Regions from separate parts of the Hydrogenophaga sp. T66 genome, predicted to be linked through region 1. Evidence: predicted binding sites of a transcription regulator. Region 1 holds the regulator's gene; each other region holds the start of a gene.

The links. Region 1 encodes sigma-54, which starts transcription at its own class of promoters, with help from an activator protein. Its sites were predicted from a motif close to TGGCANGNAANCTGCTTT; they were not measured.
Region 2: a site for sigma-54 is predicted at 2,231-2,248, ahead of AC2D80_RS03960 (PQQ-dependent catabolism-associated beta-propeller protein). Genes of this name have one in related genera too.
Region 3: a site for sigma-54 is predicted at 8,369-8,386, ahead of AC2D80_RS12685 (ammonium transporter). Genes of this name have one in related genera too.

The regions. Positions count from the first base shown of each region.
Region 1 is NZ_JBXVVX010000004.1:28,837-38,779, forward strand. It holds gene AC2D80_RS13870 (THUMP domain-containing class I SAM-dependent RNA methyltransferase) at 1-1,233, opposite strand, end outside; gene AC2D80_RS13875 (RNA polymerase factor sigma-54) at 1,281-2,846, opposite strand; gene lptB (LPS export ABC transporter ATP-binding protein) at 2,950-3,744, opposite strand; gene lptA (lipopolysaccharide transport periplasmic protein LptA) at 3,741-4,400, opposite strand; gene AC2D80_RS13890 (thiol:disulfide interchange protein DsbA/DsbL) at 4,504-5,133, opposite strand; gene AC2D80_RS13895 (SPOR domain-containing protein) at 5,197-5,856, opposite strand; gene argS (arginine--tRNA ligase) at 5,871-7,544, opposite strand; gene AC2D80_RS13905 (HTH-type transcriptional regulator ArgP) at 7,556-8,476, opposite strand; gene AC2D80_RS13910 (LysE/ArgO family amino acid transporter) at 8,605-9,264, shown strand; gene AC2D80_RS13915 (flavin monoamine oxidase family protein) at 9,281-9,943, shown strand, end outside.
Region 2 is NZ_JBXVVX010000001.1:847,746-857,688, forward strand. It holds gene AC2D80_RS03945 (nuclear transport factor 2 family protein) at 11-394, opposite strand; gene AC2D80_RS03950 (ATP-binding cassette domain-containing protein) at 396-1,145, opposite strand; gene AC2D80_RS03955 (tripartite tricarboxylate transporter substrate binding protein) at 1,145-2,140, opposite strand; gene AC2D80_RS03960 (PQQ-dependent catabolism-associated beta-propeller protein) at 2,288-3,253, shown strand; gene AC2D80_RS03965 (type 1 periplasmic-binding domain-containing protein) at 3,250-4,452, shown strand; gene AC2D80_RS03970 (ABC transporter permease) at 4,437-5,282, shown strand; gene AC2D80_RS03975 (quinoprotein dehydrogenase-associated SoxYZ-like carrier) at 5,317-6,126, shown strand; gene AC2D80_RS03980 (quinoprotein relay system zinc metallohydrolase 1) at 6,123-7,139, shown strand; gene AC2D80_RS03985 (PQQ-dependent methanol/ethanol family dehydrogenase) at 7,461-9,152, shown strand; gene AC2D80_RS03990 (c-type cytochrome) at 9,213-9,548, shown strand; gene AC2D80_RS03995 (hypothetical protein) at 9,545-9,943, shown strand, end outside.
Region 3 is NZ_JBXVVX010000003.1:68,545-78,487, reverse strand. It holds gene AC2D80_RS12715 (RBBP9/YdeN family alpha/beta hydrolase) at 1-527, opposite strand, end outside; gene AC2D80_RS12710 (sulfate ABC transporter substrate-binding protein) at 524-1,549, opposite strand; gene AC2D80_RS12705 (LysR family transcriptional regulator) at 1,923-2,876, opposite strand; gene AC2D80_RS12700 (CoA-acylating methylmalonate-semialdehyde dehydrogenase) at 3,034-4,551, shown strand; gene AC2D80_RS12695 (GMC family oxidoreductase) at 4,688-6,403, shown strand; gene AC2D80_RS12690 (hypothetical protein) at 6,547-6,975, opposite strand; gene AC2D80_RS12685 (ammonium transporter) at 6,979-8,337, opposite strand; gene AC2D80_RS12680 (TSUP family transporter) at 8,613-9,377, shown strand; gene AC2D80_RS12675 (hypothetical protein) at 9,387-9,943, opposite strand, start outside.

The sequences.
Region 1 (9,943 bases):
CGGCCCGTTCCACAGGGGCACGCGCCGCGACTCCTTGAAACGCATGCGTCCGGGCAGCTTCAGGTCGGGCGTGAGCACCCAGGCGGTCCAGCCGGCGTAGTGGCTCTTCCAGTGGGTGGCGAGGCGCTCAAAAAAGGCGCTGGCATCGTCGCCGTCGGCGGTCTGGGCCGATTCGCGGGCGCCGGCGTCGGGCCGGGCACCGACCGTGAAGGTGCGCGGGGCGCGGCCGGGCTCGCGGCCGCGCGCCCGCTCGGCGGCGTTCTGCCCGGCCACGCCGGCGGCCGCGATGCGTTCGCCATACGGCGGGTTGAGCAGCAGCACGCCGGGTGTCGCGCTGGGGGGCAGGCGCTGCAGCGCGTCGCCGCCGCGCAGCTCGATCGCGTGGGCGACGCCGGCGCGCTCGGCGTTGCGCTGGGCAAAGTCGACCATGCGGAACGACACGTCGCTGCCGTGGGCCAGGGGCGGCGAGCCGGCCGGATGCGGGCGTTCGGCCGCACGGGCTTCTTCGCGCAGCGCCGCCCACACGTGGGCCTGGAAGGGCAGCAGCTTCTCGAAGCCGAAGCGCCGGCCCAGGCCGGGCGCAATGCGCAGCGCCCGCTGCGCCGCCTCGATGACCACCGTGCCGCTGCCGCAACAGGGGTCGTACAAGGGCACGGCGCCGTCCCAGCCGGTGGCCGCGATCATGGCCGCGGCCAGCGTCTCCTTCAGCGGCGCATCGCCCTTGTCCTCGCGCCAGCCGCGCTTGAACAGCGGTTCGCCGGAGGTGTCGATGTACAGCGTCACCGTCTCGGCCGTCAGGTGGGTGTAGATCCGCACGTCGGGCCAGCGAGTCTCCACGCTGGGCCGCTCGCCGCGCCGCTCGCGGAAGCGGTCGCACACCGCGTCCTTGATGGTCAGCGCGGCGAAGTTCAGGCTTTTGAGCGGGCTGTGCTGGGCGGTGATCTCGACCTTGATCGTCTGCGCGGGCGTGAACCAGATCTCCCAGGCCACCGCCGCAGCGGCGTCGTACAGGTCGCGTTCGCTGCGGTACGGGCCGTGGGCGAGTTGCACCAGCACGCGCACGGCGAGACGGCTGTGCAGGTTCAGCCGCATCGCATCGCGCCAGCTGGCGGTCAGCGCCACGCCCCCCCGCACCCGCTGCACGCCCTCAGCGCCCAGGATGTCGCGCACCTCATCGGCGAGCAGGTCTTCAACGCCGGCGGCGCAGGGGAGAAACAAGTGCAGGGCGTTCACGGCGGTCGGTGGGTAGACGGCCCGCACAGCGCGGGCCGCGGGTTCGGTCAGAGCGACTTGCGCAGGTTGGCGGGCGCGATCCGCAGCGCCTCGCGGTACTTGGCCACGGTGCGACGCGCGCACTCGATGCCCTGTTCCTTGAGCAGGTCGGAAAGCTGGTTGTCGGACAGCGGCTTGGCCGCGTCTTCGGCGGCGATGAACTGCTTGATCAGCGCGCGCACGGCGGTGCTGGACGCGTTGCCACCGGTCTCGGTCCCGAGCGAGGAGCCGAAGAAGTACTTCAGCTCGTAGGTGCCGAAGGGCGTGGCCATGTATTTGGCGGTGGTCACGCGGCTGATGGTGGATTCGTGCAGGCCCAGCTCGTCGGCGATTTCGCGCAGCACCAGCGGGCGCATGGCCAGCTCGCCGTGCATGAAGAAGTTGCGCTGCCGCTCGACGATGGCGCTGCTCACGCGCAGGATGGTGTCAAAGCGCTGCTGGATGTTCTTGATGAACCAGCGCGCCTCCTGCAGGCGCTGTTGCATGGCGGCGTGACCGCCTTCGCCACCGTCGCGCCCGCCGCGGTTCTGGCGCAACGCGTTGGCATACACGTCGTGCACCCGCAGGCGCGGCATCACGTCGGGGTTGAGCATGACCTTGAAGCCCCGGCCAGCCCGCGCCACGATCACATCGGGGACCACGATGTGGCGCTCCACATCGACAAACCGGCGCCCGGGCTTGGGCTCCAGCCCGGCGATCAGCGCCAGCGCGGCCCGCACCGTCTCGTCGTCGGCACCGCAGGCCTGGGCCAGACGGCGCACATCGCGCTTGGCGATGAGTTCCAGCGGTTGCGCCACGATGGCCAGCGCGGCGCGTGCGGCCGGCGTGTTGCGCAGCTCCAGGATCTGCAGCCGCAGGCACTCGCCGAGGCTGCGCGCGCCCACACCGGGCGGGTCCATGTGCTGCAGCAGCGACAACGCGAGCTGCAGGCGCTGCTGGGCGTCGTCCAGCGCGTCCTGCTCGGGCGGCCGGCCTTCCAGGCGCAGCAGCGCTTCGCCGAGTTCGTCCAGCGGGTCGGCGAGGTAACCGTCCTCGTTGAGCGATTCGATCAGCAGCACCAGGGCCGCGCGGTCGCGGTCGTTCAGGCGCAGGCAACGCGCCTGCTCGTGCAGGTGATCGGTGAGCGAGCGTTGGGCGCGGGCCAGCTCGGTGGCGCTGGCGGTGTCGTCGTCGTCGCCACCCGCGCCGCGCGGCGGCGCATCGCCGCCCCACTCGCTGTCGTTGGGCGCGAGGTCGACGGTGCCATCGCCGTCCCAGTTTTCCTCCACCGGCGCGGCCCCGTCGAGCCGGGCTTCCAGCGCGTCGGTGTCGGGCGCCTCGGCGCCCTCGGAGACCGACACGCCGGCCTCGCTGAGCTGCTCACCGCCACTGACGGGGGCGTCGGTCTGGGTGACGCCGAACTCCTCGCGCTCGACGCTGTCGTCGGCCCGCTCCAGAAAAGGGTTGTCGTCGAGCATCTGCTCGACTTCCTGCGCCATCTCCAGCGTCGAGAGTTGGAGCAGCCGGATCGACTGCTGCAGCTGCGGGGTGAGGGCGAGGTGCTGCGAGACACGCAGCGACAGTCCCTGCTTCATCGCGCGCCCGACCGTGGGCCGCCCCGCCGGGCCGCCCCGTGCAAGCACGCGCGCCCGCGGAGGGCGACGGCGTGAAGGGACTGGCGCGCGGGGAAGGCCATGATCACATGCGGAAGTGCTCGCCGAGATAGACCCGGCGCACGTCGGCGTTTTCGACGATCTCCGCCGGCGTGCCGCTGGTGAGCACGTGACCGTCGTTGATGATGTAGGCGCGGTCGCAGATGCCCAGGGTCTCGCGCACGTTGTGGTCGGTGATCAGCACGCCAATGCCGCGCGACTTCAGGAAACCGATGATGCGCTGGATCTCGATGACCGCGATCGGGTCGATGCCGGCGAAGGGCTCGTCGAGCAGGATGAATCGGGGGTTGGTGGCCAGGGCGCGCGCGATCTCCACCCGGCGGCGCTCGCCGCCGGACAGCGCCGGGGCCGGCGCGTCACGCAGGTGGTCGACGTGAAGGTCCTTGAGCAGTTCGTCGAGCCGGCGGGCGATCGCCTCGCCCGACAGCGGCCGGCCCTGGTCGTCTTCCTGCAACTCCAGCACCGCACGCACGTTGTCGGCGACGCTGAGCTTGCGGAAGATCGATGCCTCCTGCGGGAGGTAGCCCACGCCGAGCCGCGCGCGGCGGTGGATCGGGAAGCGTTCGATCGCCTGACCGTCGAGCAGGATCTGGCCCCCATCCGCCCGCAGGAGTCCCACCAGCATGTAGAACGAGGTGGTCTTGCCCGCGCCGTTGGGGCCCAGCAGCCCCACCACCTCGCCCTTGAACACGGCGAGCGACACGTCCTTGACCACCTTGCGGCTGCCGTAGGCCTTTTGCAGGCCGCGGGCCTCCAGCCGGCTCACCACGGGCGCCGGCCGGCCGGGCTTGGCGGCCGCGGGGCGCTCAGGCGCGCTCACGGCCGGCCCTCGATCTGGCGGCTGGGGGTCAGGGCGGCGGGCGGCGTGGCGACCGGGGGAGCGGCGGGGGCCGCACCGGGCTTGGGCACGGGCGTGAGCATCGCGCGCACACGGCCGCCGCTGGCGGCGCTGCTGCCGCTGGCGGTGGGCCGGGCCGGGTCGGCGCCGTCCACGGTGAAGGTGTCGGTGGCGTTGTTGTAGACGATCACGCCGCCGCTGGTTTCGTCGTTGAGCTGCGTGCCCTTGTAGCGGCGCAGCACGGCGTCGCCGGTGAAGCGCACCGTGTCGGCGCGGCTGTCGTAGTCGATGCGGCGGGCCTCGCCTTCGATGTGCTCGTCCACGCCGTCGCGCTTCTGGCGGAAGGTGCCTGGGCTGCCCGTGACCACGCCGAACTGGTTGCCCTGGGCGTCCTGGCGGATTTCCACCTGCGCGCCGCGGATGCGGATGGTGCCCTTGGTGATGACGACGTTGCCGGTGAAGACGCTGGTCTGGCGGGCGTCGTCGTAGCGCAGGCTGTCGGCCTCGGCGTTGAGCGGCTTGTCGCGGTCCGCGCGCTCGGCCCAGGCGGTGCTGGCGCCGCCCAGGCAGACCGTCAGGCAGACGTTCAGGCCGAGGACCCGAAGGCGACGGAAGGTGGGGATGGCGAATGCAGGCATGGCGTCAGGGCACGAAACTTGCATTCATTGTAACGGCGGTCCCGACGGCGCGCGCCCTGTTTCGGGGCGCGGTTTGACTGCGCCGGCGGTCGCCGGCGCCGCATCAGCCCTTGCGGCCGGCTTCGGCGATCAGCGCGCTGGCGATGGTCAGCGTGCGCGGGCCCTGCCCGGCGATGTAGAAGCGACCGGCCACGCCCAGCGCCGGCGTGCCCTCGACAGCGTAGGCGTCCTGCAGGGCCGCGGCCTGCTGGGCCTTGGTGGCGGTGGCCGGGGCGTTGAACACCTCGGTGAACTTCGCCCGGTCCACGCCCTGCTTGGCCACCCAGTCGATGATCGGACCGGGCGTGGTCAGCGGCAGGCGTTCGTTGTGGATGGCGGAAAAGACCTTGGCGTGCAGCGCCTTGACCTGGTCCATCGCCTCCAGCGTGTAGTAGAGCTTTTGCATCGGCACAAACGCCGGCGAAAAGGCCACCGGCACGCGGCGCACGGCGACGTTGGGCGGCTGCTTCGACTTCCAGTCCTCGAACAGCGGTTCGAAATTGAAGCAGTGCACACAGGAGTAGGCGAAGAACTCGACCACCTCGATCTGGCTGGGCGGGGCCTGGACCGGCGCGGGCTTGGCCAGCTTGAGGTAATCGACGCCTTCTTTGGGCGCGACGCGCTGGGCGAAGGCCGGCAGGGCGCTGGCGGCGCCGAAAGACATCAGGGAGAGGGAAAACGCGCGGCGTTGCATGGATCGGTTCTCCGGGGAAGGACTGGGTTCGGGCGCGGACGCCGCGGAAAAGTTCCCGCCGGCTCAGCGCTGCACGCGCACCAGCGCGGCTTCGATGCCGTTGCCGGTGAGCTGCTCCTGCGTGAGTTCGGCCAGGGCTTTCTGCGTGAAGGGTCCGACGCGCACGCGGTAGACGGTGCGGCCATTCTGCTCGCGCTCGCTGACCTGCGCGTCGATGCCCATCATCGCCAGCTTGGCGCGCTGGGTTTCCGCGTCCTCGGCGGTGCGGAAAGCGCCGGCCTGCACGAAGTAGGTGAAGGGATCGGCGCCGGGGCCGGCCGCGGCGGTGGGCGGCGTGGCGGCGGCCGGCGCCTGGCCGGTTTTCTGCTGCATCAGTTCGCCCAGCGGGTCGGCGGGTTTGGCGGCCGGGGCTTTCGGATCGGTGGCCTTGGCGTCGGTGGCGGGCGGGGCGGCCGGTGGCGTGGCGGCCCCGGGGGCGGCGGGCGCGGGGGCCGGTCCGCCGACCGACGCGTTGGGATTCCAGCCCTTGTTGCGCTCGGCCTCGCGCTGCTCGGCGCCGGCGTCGCGCGACAGCCCGCGGTCCACGAAGGGCACCGGCACCTTGGTCACGTACACCGCCACGGCCAGCGCGGCACCCAGGCCCACGAGCAGGCCGGCGACGAAGCCAATGAGGGTGCCGCCGGTGGCGCGGCGGGCGGACGACGAAGCGGGGGATTTCTTCATGGCGAGCGACGGTCTCACATCTTGCGCGGGGCGCTCACGCCCAGCACGGCCAGGCCATTGTGCAGCACCTGCGCGGTGGCCGCGACGAGCGCCAGCCGCGCGCGCTTGACCGTGTCGTCGTCCACCAGGATGCGCTCGGCGTCGTAGTAGCTGTGGTAGGCCGACGCCAGTTCGCGCAGGTAGAAGGTCACGTCGTGCGGCGCGAAGTCGCGCGCGGCGTCGGTGAGCATGGCCGGGTAGCGCGCCAGCAGCAGCATGAGCGTCTGGGCCGGGGCGCTGTCCAGCGGCGCGAGATCGGCCTGGGCCAGGGCCGCCACGTCGCCGCCCCAGGCGTCGAGCACCGAGCAGATGCGGGCGTGGGCGTACTGGACGTAGTAGACCGGGTTGTCGTTGTTCTGCTGGACGGCGAGGTCGACGTCGAAGGTGTATTCGGTGTCGGGCTTGCGGCTGAGCAGGAAGAAACGCACCGCGTCCTTGCTGGTCCAGTCGATCAGGTCGCGCAGCGTGACGTAGCTGCCGGCGCGCTTGCTGATCTTGACCTCCTCGCCGTTGCGCACGACGCGCACCATGGTGTGCAACACGTAGTCGGGGTAGCCGGCGGGAATGCCGACGTCAGCCGCCTGCAGGCCGGCGCGCACGCGCGCGATCGTGCCGTGGTGGTCGGTGCCCTGGATGTTGATGACCTTGGTGAAGCCGCGCTCCCACTTGGCGATGTGATAGGCCACGTCGGGCACGAAGTAGGTGTACGAGCCGTCGGACTTGCGCATCACGCGGTCCTTGTCGTCGCCGTAGTCGGTGCTGCGCAGCCACAGCGCGCCGTCCTGCTCGTAGGTCTTGCCGTTGGCGATCAGCCGGTTGACCGCCGCCTCGACGCGCCCGCTGGTGTACAGGCTGGACTCCAGGTAATAGTGGTCGAACTTCACCGCAAAGGCCTGCAGGTCGAGGTCCTGCTCGTGGCGCAGGTAGGCCACGGCAAACTGCCGCAGGCCGTCGAGGTCGTTGGCGTCACCGCTGGCGGTGAACTCGCGGTCGTCGGCCTTGACGGTTTTCCGGGCGAGGAAGTCGCGGGCGATGTCGCCGATGTAGTCGCCGTTGTAGGCGGCCTCGGGCCAGCCGGGATCGCCGGGCTTCTTGCCCTGGGCGCGCAGCTGGGTGGAGGTGGCCAGCGTGTTGATCTGCACGCCCGCGTCGTTGTAATAGAACTCGCGGTGCACCGCCCAGCCCTGCGTATCGTAGAGGTTGCAGATCGCGTCGCCCAGCGCGGCCTGCCGGCCGTGGCCGACGTGCAGCGGTCCGGTCGGGTTGGCCGACACGAACTCGACCATGAGGCGCTGGCCGTGGTCCGGCTGGCGGCCGAAAGCCGCGCCGGCGGCAAGCACCTCGCGCACCACCTGCTGCTTGGCGGCGGGCTGGAGGCGGATGTTGATGAAGCCCGGGCCGGCGATCTCGATGTCTTGCACCCACCGCTGGTAGGCCGGGCGGGCCAGCAGCGCGGTGCGCAACTGCTCGGCCAGCGCGCGCGGGTTGGCCTTCAGGGGCTTGGCCAGCGCCATGGCGGCGGTCACGGCGTAGTCGCCGTGGGCGGCCACTTTGGGCGATTCGAAGGCGGCGCGCGCGCCCGCGCCGGGGCTGAGGGACTCCAGCTCGGCGGCCAGGCCGGCGAGCAGGTCTTGTTTGATGGTGAGCATGGGGCGCGATTTTAGGCGGGGGCCCCGGGCGCGTCGGGGGCGCGCAGCTGGCGCGCGGCGGCGGCCTTCACCGCGGCGGTCAGCCGCTGCGCCGAGGGAGGCTCGTGCGCCCAGTGCTGCCAGTACAGCGCCACGTCGACGGTGGCGCCGGGCAGCAGTTCCTGCAGCGCGGGGCGGTGCGCGAGGTGCTGCTCGGGCACCATGCCCCAGCCCAGGCCGAGTTCGATGGCGGTCTCAAAGGCGTCGACCGCGGGCGCGAAGTGGCGCGGGTAGTGGGGTTGCTGCAGGCCGAAGTGCTGCAGGAGGAAGGCGTCCTGCAGGGCGTCCTTGCGGTTGAAGATGACGGCCGGGTGGGCCAGCAGGCGGTGCGGCGACACGCCGCCGCCCGGCGTGCGGCAGCGCTGCACCACGGCCGGCGCGGCCACACAGCGGTAGCGCATGACGCCCAGCGGCTCGGCAATGCAGCCGCGCATGGCGTCGGCGCGGGTGGTGACGCAGCCCATCACGTCGCCGCGCTTGAGGGCGTCGTGGGTGTGGTCCTGGTCGTCGATCACGATCTCCAGCAGCAGCCGGTGGCGCTGCAGCAGCGCGGCCACGCCGGGCAGGAACCAGCTGGCCACCGAATCGGCGTTGATGGCCACGCTCAGGCTCTGCCAGGCCGCGCCGTCGCGCGCCGGCCCGCCGGCCAGGCCGGCGAGCAGGTCGGTCTCCATCGCCCGCACCTGCTTGATGTGGCCCAGCAGCGCCTGCCCGGCGGGCGTGGCGGTGACGCGCTTGCCCCGCACCAGCAGCCGCTGGCCGAGCGATTCCTCCAGCGACTTGATGCGCAGCGACACCGCCGCCACCGTGACCGACAACGCCCGCGCGGCGGCACTGAACCCGCCGGTTTCGACCACGGCGGCGAGGGCTTCGAGTTGGCGGGCGTCGAGCATCGGTGCTGCTTGTTTAGAAAACCTTGATGAGCTTCATTTTCTGTCAAATCGCTTTAATCCACCCGGTGGGACGGGCACCATGCCGCCATGGCCTGAACCCAGGCGCCCTCTGTCCCGCGAGCATCACCATGACCCTGACCTTCCCCACCTTCACCGCCGGCCTGGTGCTGAGCCTGTCGCTGATCATGGCCATCGGCCCGCAAAACGCCCATGTGCTGCGCATGGGCCTGCAACGCCAGCACCTGTGGCTCACGGTGGCGGTCTGCGCGCTGGCCGACATCGCGCTGATCGCCATCGGCGTGCTGGGCCTGGCGCAGCTCGGCGGCCTGTCGGACAAGCTGCACGGCGCCATCGTGGGCGCGGGCGTGCTGTTCCTGTCGGTGTACGGCTGGCAGGCGTTCCAGCGCTTCCGCGCGCCGGTGGCCGCGCCGCTGTCGCAGCCCGGCCCGCTGCCCGCGACCCCTTCCACGGCCCACGCCGCCCACGCCGCGCCGGTCACGCGCCGGCAGGCCGTGCTCTCGGCCCTGGCTTTTTCCTGGCTCAACCCCCACGCCTGGCTCGACACGGCGGTGCTGATCGGCAGCGCGTCGCTGGCCTACGGCGCGGGTGGCACCGCCTTTGGCCTGGGCGCGGCCACCGGTTCGCTGGTGTGGTTCCTGGTGCTGGGCTGCGCGGCCTTCTGGCTGGGCCGGCGGCTCAACTCGCTGCGCCTGTGGCGCGCGCTCGACGGGCTGGTCGCGCTCATGATGTGGGGCACGGCCGCCTGGCTGCTGGCCTCGCTGGCCTGACCGCCCGGTGCTGCCCATGAACGCCGCGAAACCCCTCACCGTCTTCGGCCCGGACTTCCCCTTCGCGCACGACGACTGGCTGCGCCACCCCGCCGGCCTGGGCGTGCTGCCGCGCGAACGCCACGGCACCGAGGTGGCCATCGTGGGCGCCGGCATGGCCGGCCTGACCGCCGCGCACGAGCTGATGAAGCTCGGGCTCCGGCCGGTGGTGTACGAGGCCTCGCGCCTGGGCGGTCGCCTGCGCTCGCAGGCCTTCGAGGGCGGCGCGGGCGCGGTGGCCGAGCTCGGCGGCATGCGCTTCCCGCGCTCGGGCACGGCGTTTTTTCACTACGTCGACCGGCTGGGTCTGGCCACCCGCCCCTTTCCCAACCCGCTCACGCCGGCGGCCGGCTGCACGGTGGTGGACCTCGCCGGCGTGACGCACCGCGCGCGCACGCTGGACGACCTGCCGCCGCTGTTCCGCGAGGTGGCCACGGCCTGGGGCGACGCGCTCGAAGAGGGGGCGGGCTTCAGCGCCCTGCAGGATGCGCTGCGCGCGCGGGATGTGCCGCGCCTGAAAGCGCTGTGGAACGCGCTCGTGCCGCGCTGGGACGACCGCACCTTCTACGACTTCGTCGCCCAGTCCAGCGCCTTCCAGGCCCTGTCCTTCCGCCACCGCGAGGTCTTCGGCCAGGTCGGC
Region 2 (9,943 bases), on a different contig from region 1:
CGCGGCGCCATCAGCTCAGGGGCCGCGGCACCAGCGAGGAGTGGTGCTCCACGATCACCCAGCGGTCGGCCGCTTCGCGGTGCAGCACGAGCGTGAAGCGCGCGGGCAGGCCCTGCGGGTCGGTGCCGGGGAAGAGGGTGAGTTCGTAGATGCCGCTGAGCACCACGGCGTCGCCCAGGGTGCGCTGGCGGCTGGCGACGAGCCGCATTTGTGGTGGCGGGCGCATGCCCAGCACCTCGTCGAAATAGCGGGCGATGGCTTCGGGCGACTCTTTGGGGTCGGGGGCGGTGGTGGCCCAGAGCACCGCGCGGGGGTCGTACAGCGCACACAGCGTACCGACCTCGCCGCGGTTGAAGGCGGAGATCCAGCGGTGAATGACCTCGGTGGCCTGCATGTCAGTCGCGACCCCCGTCGAGCTGGCGCAGGACCTCGGCCTGGAAATCGGTGCCCTGCGCCGCGGCCATGAAGTCGGCGGTGCTGCCGTCGTAGCGCACGCCGCCCTGGTGAATCAGCACGAGGCGGCTGGCGCTGCGCGCTTCCTCGATCAGGTGGGTGGCCCAGAGCACCGCGAGGCCCTCGCGGGCGCACAGGTCGCTCACGGTGGTGAGCAGCTGCTGGCGCGAGGCGGGGTCGAGGCCGACGGTGGCTTCGTCCATCAGCAGCACGCGCGGGCGATGGAGCAGGGCGCGCACCAGCTCGACCTTGCGCCGGTTGCCGCCGGAGAGGCTGCGCACGACGGCTTTCTCCTGTCCCTGCAGGCCCAGGCTGGCCAGGCCGTGGGCGATGCGTTCGGCGGCCAGCGCGCGCGGCAGGCCGTGGAGGTCGGTGTGAAAGCGCAGGTTGGCGAGCACGCTCAGGTCGAGGTCGAGCGCGGCCTGCTGAAACACCACGCCGAGCCCGGCGAGCGCGCGCGCGGGGTGCCGGCGCAGGTCGTGTCCCAGCACCTCGATCTCGCCGCGGTCGGGCGTGAACAGACCGGTGAGCAGTTGCAGCAGGGTGCTCTTGCCGGCGCCGTTGGGGCCGAGCAGGGCCACGAACTCGCCCGCCCGCAGGCTCAGGCTGAGCCCCCGCAGCGCGGGCTTGGCGCCGTAGGCCTTGTGCAGGTCGGTGGCGCGCAGCAGGGTGGATGCGGCGGTGTCGGGCATCAGCTGTGGCCTCGCGGCAGCAGGTTCATGCGGTGCAGCAAACGCTTTTCCCGTTCGACGGTGTCAAGCACCGCCTGCCGGTAGTCGCGGGTGTTGAGGTAATCGAGAGTCTGATCGTAGCGGGCGAGTTCGCGCAAGTGGCGTTCGCTGAGCATGGCGCGGGCGAAGGCGTCGTGCAATCGGGCGATGGCGGCCTCGGGCGTGGCGCGGGGCGCGGCCAGGCCCCAGGGCGAGTGGTGCACGGCAAACGGGTACCCCAGCTCGCGCAGGGTCGGCACGTCGGGCCAGCGCGGGCTGCGCTGGGCGCTGAAGACCGCCAGCAGCCGCACCTTGCCTTGGTCCAGCCAGGGGGCAAAGCCCGTGGAATTGACCCCCACCATCACCTGCCCACCCGCCACGCCGAGCATCTGGTCGGCGGTGCCGCGGTAGGGCACGTGGACGTAGCGGATGCCGTGTTGCTGGAGCACCTCTTCCATCGCCAGGTGGGCGGTGGTGCCGACCCCGGTGGAGCCCACGAGCAGCGCGCCGGGGTGCTGGCGACCCCACTGGACGAGATCGTCGAAGCGCTGGAAGGGGCTGCTGGCCGGGACCAGCACGCCGAAGGTCACGCCGGAGACCTGCACGATGGGCGCGAGGTCGTTAACCGGGTCCCAGGGCACGGGGTTCATCAGCGCGTGGCGGTAGACGGTGATGGGCACCTGGCCGATGGTGTGGCCGTCGGGCTCGGCCGCGCGCAACAGCGGCGCGACCTGCGTGCCACCGGCCCCCGGCTTGTTGATGACCACCAGCGGCTGCCCGAGCAGCGGGGCGGCTTCCTCGCACAGCACCCGCAGGGTGAGGTCGGTGGCACCCCCGGCGGGCCAGGGCACGATCAGCTGGATCGGCCGGCTGGGGAAGGGGCCGGCGGTGGCCAGCGCCGGCATGGCCAGGGTCGCGCCGACGCCGATGCCCCAGGCGAGGCACTGACGTCGCGACAACGGGGGGCGGTGGGGCATGGGGGCTGTGTCTCCGCGGACGACCTAGGGTTTGTCAGGAGCGATGGGGCCGTCGCTGGGGCCATGCTGCAAGAAGCGTTCCTGCTTTTCTGGCATCAAAGTTGCAGAAACAGCCCGCTGCTGCACAACATCAAGGAGACTCACCTCATGCAAGCCCGCCGCCTGGCCGCCTGGCCGTTCGCCCTTCTCGCCGCCGTCTTGACCCCCGCCGCACTGGCGCAGGTGTATGTGTCCAGCGAGAAGGACAACAAGGTGTATGTGTTCGACACCCAGGGCAACCGCACCGGCGCGATCGACGTGTGCAAGCGCCCGCGCCACATGATGTTCAACGCCGACCGCAGCGCGATCTACGTGTGCTGCGGTGACAGCAACCAGCTGGGCGTGGTGGACGTGGCGGCCGGCAAGATGAGCGGCACGGTGCCGCTGGGCGACAGCCCCGAGATTTTTGACCTCAGCCCGGACGGCAAGCTGGCCTACGTGTCCATCGAGGAAGAGAACGTGATGGCCGCGTACGACCTGGCCACGCGCAAGAAGGTGTTCGAGGTGAAGACCGGCGGCGAGCCCGAGGGCGTGATCGTCACGCGCGACGGCAAGTTCGCCTACGTCACCTCCGAGGTGGCCAACCTGGTCCACCTCGTCGATCTGGCGCAGAAAAAGGTGGTCAAGAACATCAAGGTGGGCAAGCGGCCGCGCCGGTTCGTGCTCACGGCCGACGGCAGCGAGCTGTGGGTGACCAACGAGCTGGATGCGTCGGTCAGCGTGGTCAACACCACCGACCACAGCGTGAAGGCCACGATCAAGTTTGCCGTGCAGGGCATGCGCGAGGCCGACATCACGCCGGTGGGCATGGCGATGAGCGCCGACGGCAAGACGATGTGGGTGGGCCTGGGCCGGGCGAATCACGTGGCCGAGGTGGACGTGGCGAGCAAGAAGGTCGGCCGCCAGGTGCTGGTCGGCAAGCGCGCCTGGGGCCTCACGCTGGGTCCGGACGGCAAGACCCTGTTTGTGGCCAACGGCCTGTCCGACGACATGACGCTGGTGGACACGGCGGCGGCCAAAGCGCTCAAGACGGTGGCGGTCGGCCGCGTGCCGCACACCGTGCTGGTGAAATGAGGCGGGTCCTCGGCCCGCTGACCCGCGCGCTGGTGGCGGCCACGCTGCTGGCCGCGGACGGCGGCGCGGTGGCCCAGACCCGCACCACCGTCACGCTGGCGGTGGTGTCGCTGGCCGACGATCCGCGCCATGCGCCGCGCCGGCTGGAGAAGGCCTACCCCGGCCACCCGGCCGGACGGGCGCTGGACGGCGTGACGCTCGGGGTGGCCGATGCCGCGTTTGAACTGGACGCCGCGGGCATCGACCTCAAGGTGCGCGATGTGGTCTTGCCCGATGCCGCGGCCTTGCCCAAGGCCCTGGCCGAACTCAAGGCCGCCCGCGTGCAGCACGTGGTGGCCGACCTCCCCGAGGGCCCGCTGCGCCAGCTGGTGCAGGCCGCGCCCGGGGCCTTGGGGGGCGCCATCGTGTTCAACACCGGCCTGGACGACGATGCGCTGCGCGCCGAACACTGTGCCGCCCACCTGCTGCACACCCTGCCCAGCCGGGCCATGCAGCAGGACGCGCTGGCCCAGTACCTGGCGGCGCGCAACTGGCGGCAGGTGCTGGTGCTGCAGGGGCCTACGCCGGCCGACGCCCTGCAGGGCCAGGCCTTTGCCCGCAGCGCCAAACGCTACGGCCTGAAGGTCGTGCAGACCCGTCCGTTCAAGCTCAGCGGCGACCCGCGCGACCGCGACCTGGCCAACACCCGCCTGCTCACCGGCGACCGCGACCACGAGGTCGTGGCGGTGATGGACGCCGACGGCGAGTTCGCCCGGCTTCTGCCCTACGCCACCCAGCGGCCACGCCCGGTCGTGGGTGCCAGCGGCCTGACCGCCGAAGCCTGGCACCCGCACTGGGAGCGCCACGGCGGCCCGCAACTCACGCGCCGCTTCCAGCGGCAGGAAAGCCGCCCGCTGCGCTCCCACGACTACGCCGCGTGGGCGGCGGCGAAGGCGGTGGTCGCGGTGCTGGTGGACGCGCCACGCGCGCCGGTGGCCGAACAGCTGCGCCGCTTGCGCAGCGGTCAGAGCTTCATCGACGGCTTCAAGGGCCAGCGGCTGAGCTTTCGCGCCTGGGACGGCCAGCTGCGCCAGCCGCTGTTTCTCAGCCACGGCGACGGCGTGGTCGGGCTCGCGCCGGTGGATGGCGTGCTGCACCCGAAAGAGGTGCTGGACACGCTGGGCGTGGACGAGGCGGAGAGCGCATGTCGCAGCCGCTGACCGCCGCCGTGGCCCCGGTGCCGCCCCCGTCGCCGCTGGCGCACCGGCTGCGCGCGCTGCGTGCGGTGGTGGGCCGCGAGATCGGTCGTTTCCTGCGCCAGCCCTCGCGCCTGGGCTCGGCGCTGGTCCGGCCGTTGCTGTGGTTTGTGGTGTTCGCGGCCGGCTTCCACAACGTGTTTGGCGTGGCCATCGTGCCGCCCTACGAGACCTACATCGAATACAAGGTCTACATGGTGCCCGGGCTGCTCGGCATGGTGGCGCTGTTCAACGGCATGCAGAGCTCGCTGTCCATGGTCTATGACCGGGAGATGGGGATGATGCGCCTGCTGCTCACCGCGCCCTTGCCGCGGGGTTGGCTGCTGGCCTTCAAGCTGCTGGGCGGCACCAGCCTGTCGGTGTTGCAGATGCTGGCTTTCCTGGCGATCGCGTGGGCGTTTGGCGTCGATCTGTCGTGGGCGTTGCTGCCGGGTCTGTTGCTGGCCATGGTGGCAGCAGCGGTGATGCTCGCGGCTTTGGGGCTGGTGTTGTCGGTGTACGTGAAACAGCTGGAGAACTTCGCGGGCACCATGAATTTCGTGATCTTCCCGATGTTTTTCATCAGCCCGGCGCTCTACCCGCTCTGGAAGCTGGAGGAGTCGGGCGCCTGGTGGCTGGTGAAGATCGCGCAGGTCAATCCGTTCACCCACGCGGTGGAGGCGATCCGCTTCGCGTCGGTCGGGCAGTTCTCTGCCACCGCGTGGGCCGTGGTGCTGGGCTGCACGGTGGTGTTTTTCGGGCTGGCGCTCTGGGGCTACGACCCGCAGCGCGGCGTCATTCGCAACAAGGGCTGACGCGCCGGTGTGCGGCGCAGGAAGGCGTTTCCCGATGGCTGGTTTCACACCGACTCCCACGATCCGGCGCCGGGCGCTGCTGACCGCGGCCGCCCTGGGCGCGGGTGGCGTGCGCGCCGCGGAAGACCACACCGGCGGCGATCCGCTGGGCTCCATGCAGTGGCCCACGCTGCGCCGTCAGTACCTCGGCCAGGCGCCGATGCGGTTTGCGCCCGAGGTGCTGGTCAAGGGGCCGGCCTTCGCCGACGACGCCATGGCGGTGCCGCTGCAGGTGGATGCGCGCGCACTGGCCCGGGAAGGTGGGGGCATCGAGCGGATCTTTGTGGTCGTGGACCGCAACCCGGTGCGGGAAGTGCTCGACTTCGAGCCGCTGCGCGCGCTGCCGATGATCGCCTTTCGCATCCGCATGGAGCAGGCCTCGCCGGTGCGGGCGATGGTGCGCACCCGCGACGGCCGCTGGCACGTGGGCGGCACCTGGGTGCAGGCCGCCGGCGGCGGCTGCACGGTGCCCGGCGCGACCCGCGCCGATGGCTCGTGGAGCCGCACCCTCAACCAGGTGCAGGCCCGCTGGTTCGACAACCTCATCGATGGCAGCCGGCGCCTGCGCCTGCGCGTGATGCACCCGATGGACACCGGCCTGGTGGCCGGCATCCCGGCTTTCTTCATCGAGCGCCTGCAGCTCGACGACGGCGCCGGCCAGCCACTGTGGCGCCTCGCGCTGCACGAGCCGGTGGCCGAAAACCCGCTGATCACGCTGGAGCTGCCCACCGGCGTGCGCGGTGGCCTGCGCTTGCACGGGCGCGACAACAACGGCAACCGCATCGACGCCGAGGTGGTGTCGTGACCGGGCGGCCGGGCCGCATCGCCGCGTGGGCCGGTGGCCTCGCGCTCGCCTGCGCTGCCCACGCGCAAGGCCCCTTGCCCAACGCCGCGCCACGCCTCCAGCCCGACGCGGCGCGCCTGCATTACGACCTGCAGCCGCGCGCGCTGGCCCGCGGCACCTGGGTGATTGAGGGCGCGGTCGACGACTTCAGCCGGGCCAACGGGTGCAACATCATCAACACCGCCTTCATTGCCACCGGCGCCGGCGTGGTGGTCATCAACACCGGACCGTCGCGCCTGTATGGCGAGCAGCAGCGGCGCGCCGTCGCCGCCACCGTCCGCGAGCCGGTGGTGTCGGTGCTCAGCCTGAACCTCCACCCCGACTACTTTTTTGGCCACCAGGCGTGGGCCGATGTCCCCACCGAGGCCCTGCCGGGCAGCATCGCGGGCATGCAGGCCGAAGGCCGGGCCTACGCCGACAACCTGTACCGGCTGTGCGGCGACTGGATGAAGGGCACCGAGTCCACGCCGTCACGACAGCCGGTCGTGCTTGAGGCGGGCACCCAGACGCGCCGTCTTGGCGGCCACACGCTGGAGCTGCACCGCCTGCGCGGCCACACCGACGACGACCTCGTCGTCATCGACACCACGACCGGCGTGCTCTACGCCGGCGGGCTGGTGTTTGCAGACCGGGTGCCCACCACCCCGCACGCCGACTTCGACGCCTGGCTCGCCAGCCTCGACCAGCTTGCCCGCTGGCACGCCGCGGGGCGCTTCCACACCGTGGTGCCCAGCCACGGCCCGGTCCACAGTGGCCTGGCCGGCATCGAGCAGACCCGCGACTGGCTGCGCTGGCTGACCGGGCTCATGCGCGAGCAGGCCGAGCGCGGCACCGACCTGGCCGAGCTGCTGCGCACGCCGGTGCCACCGCGCTTTGCCCGCTGGGCGGCGCAACCGGCCGAACTGCACCGCACGCTCACGCAGTGGTATCCCCGTTATGAGCTGCGCGCGCTGTCTGCGCCGGCCAGCCGGTGACCGGTCAGTTCACGACTGTTGCAGCCGCCTGTTCGCGCGGTTGATCCGTTTCTGAACACTGTCACGCCAGCGTCACGGCGTGGCGCGCTGGGCGCGGCGTCGCAGGCGCTGCACCGGGGTCGGGCTCAGGGTTTTTCCGGAGGGTTTTGGCCGGTGGGCGGGAACTTTTCCCTGGCACGGATGTTGCCCCTGAGCGCTCGTGCACCGCGACCGGCGGGTCGTCGGCAACACCCGTGGCACTGCGTCCGCGCAGCGACCGCCCTCAACGCCTCACGAGCAGGAGACAACCCAGTGAAACGTACTCTATTGAGCCTTTTGGTCATGGCCGCGGCGGCCCAAGTCGGCGCGCAAGGCGTGACCGACAAGATGATCGCCGACGACGCGCAGTCCACCAACAACGTGTTGAGCTGGGGCATGGGCACGCAAGGCCAGCGCCACTCGACGCTCAACGCCGTCAACAGCAAGACGATCAACAAGCTCGTGCCGGTGTGGTCGATGTCGTTCGGCGGTGAAAAGCAGCGTGGCCAGCAAAGCCAGCCGCTGGTCCACAACGGCAAGATGTTCGTCACCGCGTCCTACTCGCGCATCTACGCGGTGGACGCCAAGACCGGCCAGAAGCTGTGGAAGTACGAGCACCGTCTGCCCGAAGGCATCATGCCCTGCTGCGACGTGATCAACCGCGGCGCCGCGCTGTACGACAACCTGGTCATCTTCGGCACCCTGGACGCCCAGCTGGTGGCGCTCGACCAGAACACCGGCAAGGTGGTCTGGCGCGAGAAGATCGACGATTACTCTGCCGGCTACAGCTACACCGCCGCCCCGCTGATCGCCGAAGGCCTGCTGCTGACCGGCGTGTCCGGCGGCGAGTTCGGCGTGGTGGGCCGCGTGGAAGCGCGCGATCCCAAGACCGGCAAGATGGTCTGGACCCGCCCCGTCGTCGAAGGCCACATGGGCTACAAGGACGGCAAGGAAAACGGCATCTCCGGCACCACCAACGCCACCTGGCCGGGTGAGACCTGGAAGACCGGCGGCGCGGCCACCTGGCTGGGCGGCACCTACGATCCCAAGACCGGCCTGGCCTACTTCGGCACCGGCAACCCCGGCCCGTGGAACAGCCACGTGCGCAAGGGCGACAACCTGTACTCGGCCTCCACCGTGGCCATCGACGTCAAGAGCGGCAAGATCGTCTGGCACTACCAGAACACGCCCAATGACGGCTGGGACTACGACGGTGTGAACGAGTTCGTCACCTTCGACATGGACGGCAAGCGCGTCGGTGCCAAGGCCGACCGCAACGGCTTCTTCTACGTCAACGACGCCACCACCGGCAAGCTGATCAACGCTTTCCCGTTCGTCAAGAAAGTGACCTGGGCCACCGGCATCGACCTCAAGACCGGCCGCCCGAACTACGTCGACGACAACCGCCCGGGTGACCCGACCGCGGCCGGCGGCGACGGCACCAAGGGCAAGGCCGTGTTCTCCGCACCGGGCTTCCTGGGCGGCAAGAACCAGATGCCGATGGCCTACAGCCCGAAGACCGGCCTGTTCTACGTGCCGACCAACGAGTGGGGCATGGAGATCTGGAACGAGCCGATCACCTACAAGAAGGGCGCGGCCTACCTGGGCGCGGGCTTCACCATCAAGCCGCTGTTCGACGACCACATCGGCTCGCTGCGCGCGATCGATCCCAAGACCGGCAAGGTGGTCTGGGAAGTCAAGAACAGCGCGCCGCTGTGGGGCGGTGTCCTGACCGCCGGCGACCTGGTGTTCTGGGGCACGCCCGAGGGCTTCCTGAAGGCCGCCGACGCCAAGACCGGCAAGGTGGTGTGGCAGTTCCAGACCGGCTCCGGCGTGGTGGCCCCGCCCATCACCTGGCAGCAGGACGGCGAGCAGTACATCAGCGTGGTCTCCGGCTGGGGCGGCGCCGTGCCGCTGTGGGGCGGTGAGGTCGCCAAGAAGGTGAACTTCCTGGAGCAGGGCGGTTCCGTCTGGACCTTCAAGCTGATGAAGTAAGTTGTGTGGGTGAGGGGTGGCGCGGCGCAAGCCCGCCACCCTTTTTTTTGGATGAATGACATGCCGATGCACCGTTTCCCGATCCTGATGGCCCTGGTGGCCACCGCCAGCCTCGCGCCCGCCGCCCATGCGCTGGACGCCGCTGCCGCCGTCGAACTGGCCAAGGCCAACGGCTGCTACTCCTGCCACGCCAACGGCGAGAAGGTGGTGGGCCCGGCCTTCGCCGCCATCGCCGCCAAGTACGCCGGTGACAAGGACGCAGCCGCCTCGCTGGCCCAGTCCATTCAGAACGGCTCCAAGGGCAAGTGGGGCCGCATTCCGATGCCGCCGCACGCCAGCCTGAGCGCCGGTGATCTCAAGACCCTGTCGGTCTGGGTGTTGACGGTCAAGCCGTGACGCGGGCGCGCGCCGCCGGACTGGTGCTGGCCCTGGCCGGGTCAGCCGGCGCGGCGTGGGGCTTCGACTTCCGCGGTGAGCGCCCTGTGATCGCCGTCACGGCCGACGGCCAGCGCACGCGCATCGGCGCGGTGGCCTTCACCCCCCAGCCGTCCGGTCTTGCGCACTTCCGGGTGCGGCTGGACCCGCGGGTCCTGCAGGACCATTTCCTGTCGATGCGGGAGTTCAAGTGCCTGCCCGGCGGGCCGGAAATCACATGCGCCGTGCCCTATCCCTACGAGCAGCCGTCGGTGGCGGGCCCCTCATCGCTGGACTGGCTGGAGCACAGCCTGCTGTTTTTCTTCAAGCAGCCGCGCGACTACGGGGCGAAGCTCTGGAATGGGGTGATCTTCCGG
Region 3 (9,943 bases), on a different contig from region 1:
GCGGCGGGCGCCAGCGAGGTCAACAGCGCCCGCCCCAGCGGCCAGTCGCCGAAGCCGGCCTCCACGTTGATGTGGCCCGCCCCCGGCAGCCGCACGAATTCGCTGCCCCAGGCGCGGGCGTAGGCCCCGGCCAGCCGGATGGGGCAGTAAGGATCGTTGTCGCTGGCCACCAGGATGTGGCGGTATGGCAGCCGCTGGTAGGGCACCGGCGCGAAGTCGGCCAGCGCGCCGCGGCGCTCCGGGTCGGCCGGCGCCACCAGCAGCGCACCGGCGATGCGCGACACCACCTCGGCGGGCAGGTGCACGGTGGCGATGCAGCCCAGGCTGTGCGCGACCACCACCACCGGCCCGCCGGCGGCTTCGATGGTTTCGGCCACCCGCGCCACCCAGGCATCGCGCCGCGGAGAGACCCAGTCGTCCTGCTCCACGCGCCGCGCCCCCGGCACCTCGCGGGCCCACAGGCTCTGCCAGTGGCGCGGCCCGGAATTGCGCCAGCCGGGCACGATGATCACGCAGGCCCGGGTCACGGCCGAAGCACCAGACGATCAAACACGCCGCCGTCGGCGAAGTGGCGCTTGCTGGCCTGCTCCCAGCCGCCGAAGGCCTCGTCGATGGTGAACAGGTTGAGCTTGGGCAGTTGCTTGGCGTACTTGGCCTGCGCCTTGGCCGAGGTCGGGCGGTAGAAGTGTTTGCCGATCAGGTCTTGCGCCTCTTCGGTGTAGAGGAATTCGAGGTAGGCCTGGGCCACCGCACGCGTGCCTTTGCGGTCGACGTTCTTGTCCACGATGGTCACTGGCGGCTCGGCCAGGATCGACAGCGAGGGATACACGAAGTCCACCCGGTTGCCGAACTCCTTCTCCAGCAGGTAGGCCTCGTTTTCCCAGCTGATGAACACGTCGCCCTGGTTGCGCTGGGCGAAGGTGACCGAGGAGCCGCGTGCGCCGGTGTCGAGCACGGGCACGTTGGCGTAGAGCTTGGCCACAAAGTCGCGCGCCTTGTCCTCGCTGCCGAACTTGCGCTTGGCGAATTCCCAGGCCGCGAGGTAGTTCCAGCGCGCGCCGCCCGAGGTCTTGGGGTTCGGGGTGATGACCTTCACGTCCGGGCGGATCAGGTCGTCCCAGTCCTTGATGCCCTTGGGGTTGCCGGCGCGCACCACGAGCACGATCGTGGAGGTGTAGGGCGCGCTGTTCTTGGGCAGGCGTTTCTGCCAGTCCTTGGGGATCCACTGGCCGTTGGTGTGCAGCGCGTCGATGTCGCCGGCCAGCGCCAGCGTCACCACGTCGGCCTCCAGCCCGTCGATCACCGAGCGGGCCTGCTTGCCCGAGCCGCCATGCGACTGCTTGATGGTCACGTCCTGCCCGGTCTTGGCTTTCCACTGTTTGGCGAACGCGGCGTTGACGTCCACGTAGAGCTCGCGGGTGGGGTCGTAGCTGACGTTGAGCAGGGTGACCGGGGCGGGCTGGGCGAAGGCCGGGACGGCGGCCAGGCCCAGACCGAGGGTGGTGGCCGTGGCGGCGAGGGTGTGCAGCAGGTGGCGGCGGGTCGACATGGTTCGTTCCTTGATGAGCGCAAATCGGTGGCGGGGCAGCGGCGGGTCCGACAACGGGCCGCACCGCGAGGAAGCGCATGCTCCGCCGATCGCTTCATATTGGGAACGAATACGTTTTTGGTTGTTTATTACCTAAACATCTGTGCGCACCGTGCTGTGGGTGTTGAAGGTCGGTTGCCTCGGCGGGTGCACGGTTGCGCAGCGTGACCAAAAGCGTAATGAGGATCCAGCCAAGGCATTGATTTACTTGGCTTTTTGTGATCTCCGCGCGTTGTTGTCTGAGCGGAGAGAAAACAACGCTTGCCGGGATGCATGGGTGGGCCGGCCCCCGCGGCGAGTCCGCCCCGCTCCCTGGCTCGCAGGGGCTGTTGAATCACCGCTGCAGCGGAAATCCGTCCGCCAGCGCCTCCCGCAGCCAGGCCACGAAGGCCGCCACCGCGCGCGGCACGTGGGTGCTGTAGGGGCGGATGGCGTAGATGTGGGGGCTGAAGCTGCCGACGGCGCGCCAGTCGGGCAGCACCTCCACCAGCCGGCCGGCCTGGAGTGCGGCCTGGGCGCTGAAGTCCGGTACGAGGGCGATGCCCAGGCCGTCGATGGCGGCGTCGCGCAGGGCCTCGCTGTTGTTGGCGCCGAAGGGTCCGGTCACGGGCACGGTGATGCGCGCCGGGGCGGTCGTGGCGCTGGCGGCGGCGGCCGGTTCGAAATGCCACGCGGGGGTTTCCTGGGCGCGCGGGTAGTGCAGGCAGTCGTGCACGGCCAGGTCGTTGGGCGCGGTGGGCGTGCCGCGGCGGCGCAGGTAGGCGCGGCTGGCCACCAGCACCGAGCGGGTTTCGCACAGCGTCCAGGCGACGTGGGTGTCGGGCGGCGCCGCGGTGTGGCGGATGGCCAGGTCGAAGCCTTCGGTGGCCAGCGAGCTGAGCCGGTCGGAGAGCTCCAGCTCGATGCGCACCTGCGGGTGCGCGCGCAGGAAAGCGGGCAGCCGCGGCACCAGCTGCTGGCGCGCCAGCGCCACCGGCGCCGTCACCCGGACCCGCCCGGCCGGCACGGCGGCCAGGTCGCGCACGCTGGCGAAGCTCTGGCGGATCTGCTCGAAGGGCTCGCGCAGGCCGTCCACCAGTCGCTGGCCGGCCTCGGTCAGGCGCACGCTGCGGGTGGTGCGCTGCACCAGCGACACGCCGGCCGCGCGCTCCAGCGCGGCGATGCGCTGGCTCATGGCGGCCTTGCTCACGCCCAGGCGCTGGGCGGCGGCGGTGTAGCTGCCCTGCTGCGCCAGCACGGTGAGCCAGTGCAGGTGCATCCAGAGGTGGTCGGCTTTTTCGTCAATCATGGTTTGATTGTTCATGAATTCGAACAATGCGTTCAGGCCGCTGGTCTGGCGGGCGGGGGCATCGCTGCCTACACTGGCCCGGCGCCGTCGCTTCTGACGAAACCATCACCCCGTTCGCCCCCCATTCACCCCGCATTGCCCCAGCCCGGAGGCCCCCATGTCTGCCCAACCCACCGCCATCGCCCACTTCATCAACGGCCGCGTCGCCGCCGGCAGCTCGCCGCGCGCGCAGGACGTGACCAACCCCGCCACGGGCGCGGTCACCGGCCGCGTGGCGCTGGCCAACGCGGCCGACGTGGGCGCGGCCGTGGCCGCTGCGCAGGCCGCCTTCCCCGCCTGGGCCGACACGCCGCCCATCCGCCGCGCGCGGGTGATGTTCAAGTTCCTTGAGCTGGTGAACCAGCACAAGGACACGCTCGCCAAGATGATCACGGCCGAGCACGGGAAGGTGTTCACCGACGCGCAGGGCGAGGTGGCGCGCGGCATCGACATCATCGAATTCGCCTGCGGCATCCCGCAGCTGCTCAAGGGCGACTTCACCGACCAGGTCTCCACCGGCATGGACAACTGGACGCTGCGCCAGCCGCTGGGCGTGGTGGCCGGCATCACGCCGTTCAACTTCCCGGTCATGGTGCCCATGTGGATGTTCCCGGTGGCCATCGCCGCGGGCAACACCTTCATCCTCAAGCCCAGCCCGATCGACCCCACGCCCAGCCTGTTCATGGGCGAGCTGCTCAAGCAGGCCGGCTTGCCCGATGGCGTCTACAACGTGGTGCAGGGCGACAAAGAGGCGGTGGACGCGCTCCTGGTTCATCCCGACGTGAAGGCCATCAGCTTCGTCGGCTCCACCCCGATCGCCAACTACATCTATGAAACCGGCGCGCACCACGGCAAGCGCGTGCAGGCCCTGGGTGGCGCCAAGAACCACATGGTCGTGATGCCCGATGCCGACCTCGACCAGGCGGTCGATGCCCTGATCGGCGCGGCCTATGGCAGCGCCGGCGAGCGCTGCATGGCCATTTCCGTGGCCGTGCTGGTGGGTGACGTGGGCGAGCGCATCATGCCCAAGCTGATCGAGCGCACGAAGGCGCTCAAGGTGCTCGACGGCATGAACCTCGCCGCCGAAATGGGCCCCATCGTGACCGAGGCCGCGCGCCAGCGCATCACCGGCTACATCGAGGCCGGTGCCAAGGAGGGCGCGACGCTGCTGGTGGACGGCCGCGGCTTCGACGGCGCGAAAGCCGGCGCCGGTTGCGACCAGGGTTTCTGGATGGGCGGCACGCTGTTCGACCACGTGACCACGGACATGAAGATCTACCGGGAAGAGATCTTTGGCCCGGTGCTCTCCTGCGTGCGCGTGCCCGACTTTGCGCAGGCGGTGCAAATCATCAACGACCACGAATTCGGCAACGGCGTGTCCTGCTTCACCCGCGACGGCAACGTGGCCCGCGAGTTCGCCCGGCGCATCCAGGTGGGCATGGTGGGCATCAACGTGCCGATCCCGGTGCCCATGGCCTGGCACGGTTTCGGCGGCTGGAAGCGGTCCCTGTTTGGCGACATGCACGCCTACGGCGAGGAGGGCGTGCGCTTCTACACCAAGCAAAAGAGCATCATGCAGCGCTGGCCGGAGACGACGGCCAAGGGCGCCGAATTCGTGATGCCGACGGCGAAGTGACGTCCCCCCTGCGCGCCCGACGGCGCTTCCCCCCGGTGGGGGGACGCAGCCGGAGGACCGGCCAAGCCGGATCCTCGGCTGCCGCGGTATCTTCGCCGGCTGGCCACCCAGCAACCGAGCCATAGCGAGACAAGGCATGAGCAGCGACACCACGTTTGACTACATCGTCATCGGCGCGGGCACGGCCGGCAGCTTGATGGCCAACCGGCTGAGCGCGGACGCGTCGAAGCGGGTGTTGCTGATCGAGGCCGGGCGGCGCGACGACTACCACTGGATTCACATTCCGGTGGGTTACCTCTACTGCATCGGCAACCCGCGCACCGACTGGCTCTACCAGACCGAGCCGGATCCCGGTCTGAACGGCCGGCGCCTGCGTTACCCGCGCGGCAAGACGCTGGGCGGCTGTTCCAGCATCAACGGGATGATCTACATGCGCGGCCAGGCCCGCGACTACGACCAGTGGGCCACGCTCACCGGCGACGAGTCGTGGTCGTGGTCGAAGGTCTTGCCTTATTTCAAGCTGCATGAAGACCACCACGGCGGCGCCAGCGGCTGGCACGGCGCACGCGGCGCGGTGGCCGATCTGCTGGCCGGCGAGCGCCCCGGGGCGGCCGACGACCCCTGGCGCAGCCTGATGCGCGGCCGCGGCGCCGGCGGCGAATGGCGCGTGGAGAAGCAGCGCCTGCGCTGGGACATCCTCGACGCCTTCGCCCAGGCCGCCCAGCAGGCCGGCATCCCCGCCACGCCCGACTTCAACCGCGGCAGCAACGAAGGCGTGGGCTATTTCGAGGTCAACCAGCGCGCCGGCTGGCGCTGGAACACCGCCAAGGCCTTTCTGCGGCCCACCTGCTACGGCCGCCCCAATTTCGAGCTGTGGACCAACGCGCAGGTCGCGCGGCTGGTGGTCGACACCGGCGCGGACGGCGCGCGGCGCTGCACCGGCGTGCAGGTGTGGACCGGGCAGGAGATGGTCACCGCGCACGCGGCGCGCGAGGTCATCCTGTGCGCCGGTGCGGTCGGCACGCCGCAGATCCTGCAGCTCTCGGGCATCGGCCCGGCCGCCCTGCTGCAGCAGCACGGCATCCCGGTCGTGCACGACCTGCCCGGCGTGGGCGAGAACCTGCAGGACCACCTGCAGATCCGGGCCGTGTTCAAGGTGCAGGGCACGACCACGCTCAACACCCTGGCGAACTCGTGGTGGGGCAAGGCGCGCATCGGGCTGGAATACGCCTGGCGCCGCAGCGGCCCGATGAGCATGGCGCCCAGCCAGCTCGGCGCCTTCACCCGCAGCGCGCCCGACCGGCCCTACCCCAACATCCAGTACCACGTGCAGCCGCTCAGCCTGGACGCCTTCGGCGAGCCGCTGCACCGCTTCCCGGCGTTCACCGCCAGCGTCTGCAACCTCAATCCCACCAGCCGCGGCCACGTGCGGATCACCAGCCCGCGTTTCCAGGACGCCCCCGCCATCGCGCCCAACTACCTCAGCACCGCCGAGGACCGCCAGGTCGCGGCCGAGAGCCTGCGCGTGACGCGGCGCATCGTCGCCCAGCCCGCGCTCGCGCCGTTCCGGCCGGAAGAGTACAAGCCGGGCCCGCAGTACCAGAGCGACGAGGAACTCGCGCGGCTGGCTGGCGACATCGCCAGCACCATCTTCCACCCGGTCGGCACTACCCGCATGGGCCGCCCCGACGACCCGATGGCCGTGGTCGACAGCCACCTGCGCGTGCGCGGCGTCGCCGGGCTGCGCGTGGTGGATGCCGGCGTGATGCCCACCATCACCAGCGGCAACACCAACAGCCCCACGCTGATGATCGCGGAGCGCGCGGCGCGCTGGATCATCGGCGGGGAGTGAAATAAGCCCCCCCACGCTCCGCCGCTGCGCGGGTCGCTGCCCCCCGGGGGGCTGATCCGGCTGGGGGCGGCCCGGCGCCGGATCGTCAGGCCCCCACGCTCCGCCGCTGCGCGGGTTGTCGGTTGGGTGGTGTGGCCTGACGGTCAGCGCAGGCGGCCGACGTAGCGGTTGTCGCGCGGGGTGCCATCGCCGCCGGGGGTGGTGGGCGTGCCGGTGCGGGACTCGGGGAAGCCGCTGGGGGCCGCGCCGGCGGGGGTGGGCGGGGTCGCGCGCAGGCCGGCCGGGGCGTCGGGCGCGGTGCGGCCGGCGCGCAGCGCGTCGGCGGCGGCTTCGAGCAAGGGGCGGCGGGGCGAGGTGTGGCCCATGTCGGCGATGCCGGCCTCCAGCCGGTCGGCCAGCGCGAGCAGGTCGGCGTGGCCGTCGGCCCGACCCTTCTCGCGGGCGAAGCGCACGATCTCGCGGGCGTAGTCGGGGTTCACGGCCAGCCACTCGGTGTCGGTGACCCGGCCGGTCTTGCGGCGCAGCAGCACGTGCAGGTGCGCTGCGATGCCGAACAGCTCGGTGGCGCTCATCGCTCAGTGCCCCAGCTGTTCCTGGTGCAGCGCGACGTCCAGCCCGGCGCGCTCGTCCACCTCGTGGACCCGCAGCGACACCACGCGCGACGTCACCCACAGCACCACGGTCGTCATCACCAGGCTGTAGCCCAGCACCGCCACGCAGGCCAGCAGCTGCGTGGCCACGCTGGCCGACAGGCCGCTGATCGCCGGCTCGGCCAGCACGCCCGTGAGCAGCGCGCCCACGAGCCCGCCCACGCCGTGCACGCCGAACACGTCCAGCGAGTCGTCGGCGCGCAGCAGGCGCTTGAGCGCGGTGGCGCCCCAGTAGCAGGCCACGCCGGCCACCAGACCGATCACCAGCGCGCCGCGCAGGGTCACGAAGCCGGCCGCCGGCGTGATCGCCACCAGGCCCGCCACCACGCCCGAGCACAGGCCCAGCAGCGTGGCCCGCCGGCGCGCCAGCCACTCGGCCGCCATCCACGACAGCGCGCCCGCGGCCGCCGCCAGGTGCGTCACCGCCAGCGCCAGACCGGCGCGGCCGTCGGCGGCGAGCGCCGAGCCGGCGTTGAAGCCGAACCAGCCCACCCACAGCAGGCCGGTGCCCGCCATCGTGAGTCCGAGGTTGAAGGGCACGAACGGTTCCTGCCCGTAGCCGGTGCGCGGGCCCAGCGCGTAGGCCACCACCAGCGCGGCCGCGCCGGCGTTGATGTGGACCACCGCGCCGCCGGCGAAATCCAGCGCACCGAGCTTGGCCAGCCAGCCCTCGGGCGACCACACCCAGTGCGCGATCGGCACGTACACCGCCAGCAGCCACAGCGCGGCGAACAGCAGCAGCGCGCCAAACCGCATCCGCTCCACCAGCGCACCGACCACCAGTGCGCAGGTGATCACCGCGAAGCTGAGCTGGAACATCGCAAAGACCGACTCCGGCAGGTGCGGCGCGATCGCGTTGACCGCCACCTTCGGTCCCGCCGCCACGTAGTCCAGCCCGGCAAAACCCACGCGTTCCAGGCCGCCGATGAAGCCGGCCGCCGCGCCGCCGGGCGTGAAGGCCAGCGAGTAGCCCAGCGCAAACCACAGCACGCTGACCACCGCCGCGATGCCCAGCACGCTCGCCATCGTGTTGATCACGTTGAACCGCCGCACCATCCCGCCGTAGAACAGCGCGATGCCCGGCAGCGTCATCAGCAGCACCAGCGCGGTGCTCACCATCAGCCAGGCGGTGTCGGCACCGCGCAGGGTGGACGCGTCCACCAGGCTGGCGCCGTCGGCGGCCAGCGCGGGCAGGGTTGGCAGCAGCAGGGCGCCGGCGGCCGCGGCCCGGCGGGCGGCCCACCGACGGGCGGCATGCAAGCGAGAAGCACACAAACGGGGCATGGCGTCACCTTTCCGAGGAGATGCCTGCGGTTTTGCACGGAGCGTGCCAAGCCTGCGGGGTGCCCCGGGTAAGCCCCGATGCACTGGGGTGGTGCGGGATTTACATTTCCTTCACTCGCAGGCGCACCGCGCCGCAGCGCGGGGGACCGAGGAGACAACCGAGTCCAGAACCATTCCACCGGCACAGGAGCCCTGCAGAGGCCGCCGGAGCGCTGAACACCGACCCCGATGGGTCGGTTTTTTTTCGCCCCTGTCCCCCGGCGACAATCGTCGCGATGGACCTGCTGCTCGTCTCACTCGCCTCCCTGTTCGCCGGCTTTGTGGACTCGATCGTGGGCGGTGGCGGCCTGATCCTGGTGCCGGCCTTGTTTGCCGTGTTCCCCACCACCCACCCCGCCACGCTCTTCGGTGTGAACAAAGGCGCCTCGGTCTGGGGCACGGCGGCGGCCACCCTGCAATACGCCCGTCGCGTGGACATGCCGTGGCACGCGTTGCTGCCGGCTGCGGCCGTGGGCTTTGCCGGGTCGATGGCCGGCGCCTGGACCGTGACCGTCATCGCGCCGGACTTTCTGCGCCGGGCCTTGCCCCTGGTGCTGGTCGGTGTGCTGATCTACACGCTGGCGCGCAAAGACCTCGGCCGTCACCACGCACCGCGGTTCAGCGGTCGCCGGGAAGCCGCAGCCGCCTGCCTGATGGGGGTGACCATCGGCTTCTACGACGGCTTCTTCGGCCCGGGCACCGGCAGCTTCCTGGTGTTCCTGTTCGTGCGCTGGCTGGGCTACGACTTCCTGCACGCCAGTGCCAGCGCCAAGCTGATCAACACCGCCACCAACCTCGCTGCCCTGATGCTCTTCGCCTGGAAAGGCCATGTCTGGTGGCACTTCGTGCTGGCCATGGCCGTGGCCAATGTCGTGGGCAGCCTGTTGGGCACCCGTCTGGCGCTCAAGCACGGCAGCGGCTTCGTGCGCGCTGCCTTCATCCTGGTGGTGTCGGTGTTGATCCTGAAGACGGGCTACGACGCGTGGTTCAAGGCCGTCTGACGGGGCCGGTCACGTCTTTTTGATCCCGGCCAGCTTCTTCGTGACCACCTCGAAGCGCGAGATCAGTGCCTCCACTTCCTCGCCCGTCAGTCCGAAGGCCCGTGCGGCATCGATGAGCTGATCCTGCTTGAGCAGGCCAAACTCGTCGCAGATGTGCTTCGGAATGGCATCCGGCCAGAGCGCCACCATGGTGCGTGTTTGCGGGTGCATGAAGATCCGGTCATCCCGAACCTTGGGTCCGAACGCGGTGTCCCAGTCAACCGCTTGGACGGTGTCGGGCTGCTTGCCCGTGACGATGTACTGACCGGGAGCCCGGTCGTAGTCGCCGATGAGCATGCTCAGAAGGTGGATACGAATGTAGTCCTCGCGGAATCGTGGGGTCACCTTGTCCTTCCACATATCCATCCAGATCACGTCGTCTCGCATCGACTTCTGCCACAGCTCATTCAGGGACAGGTTGTTCTGCAGCCGCTTGAGCAAGGTCGAGCCCCGCACGAGGGGAGCCACCAGACAGGCTTGCCCACCCCCCATGCCGAGCGTGAGTTTCGGCGTGACATCCCAATGGA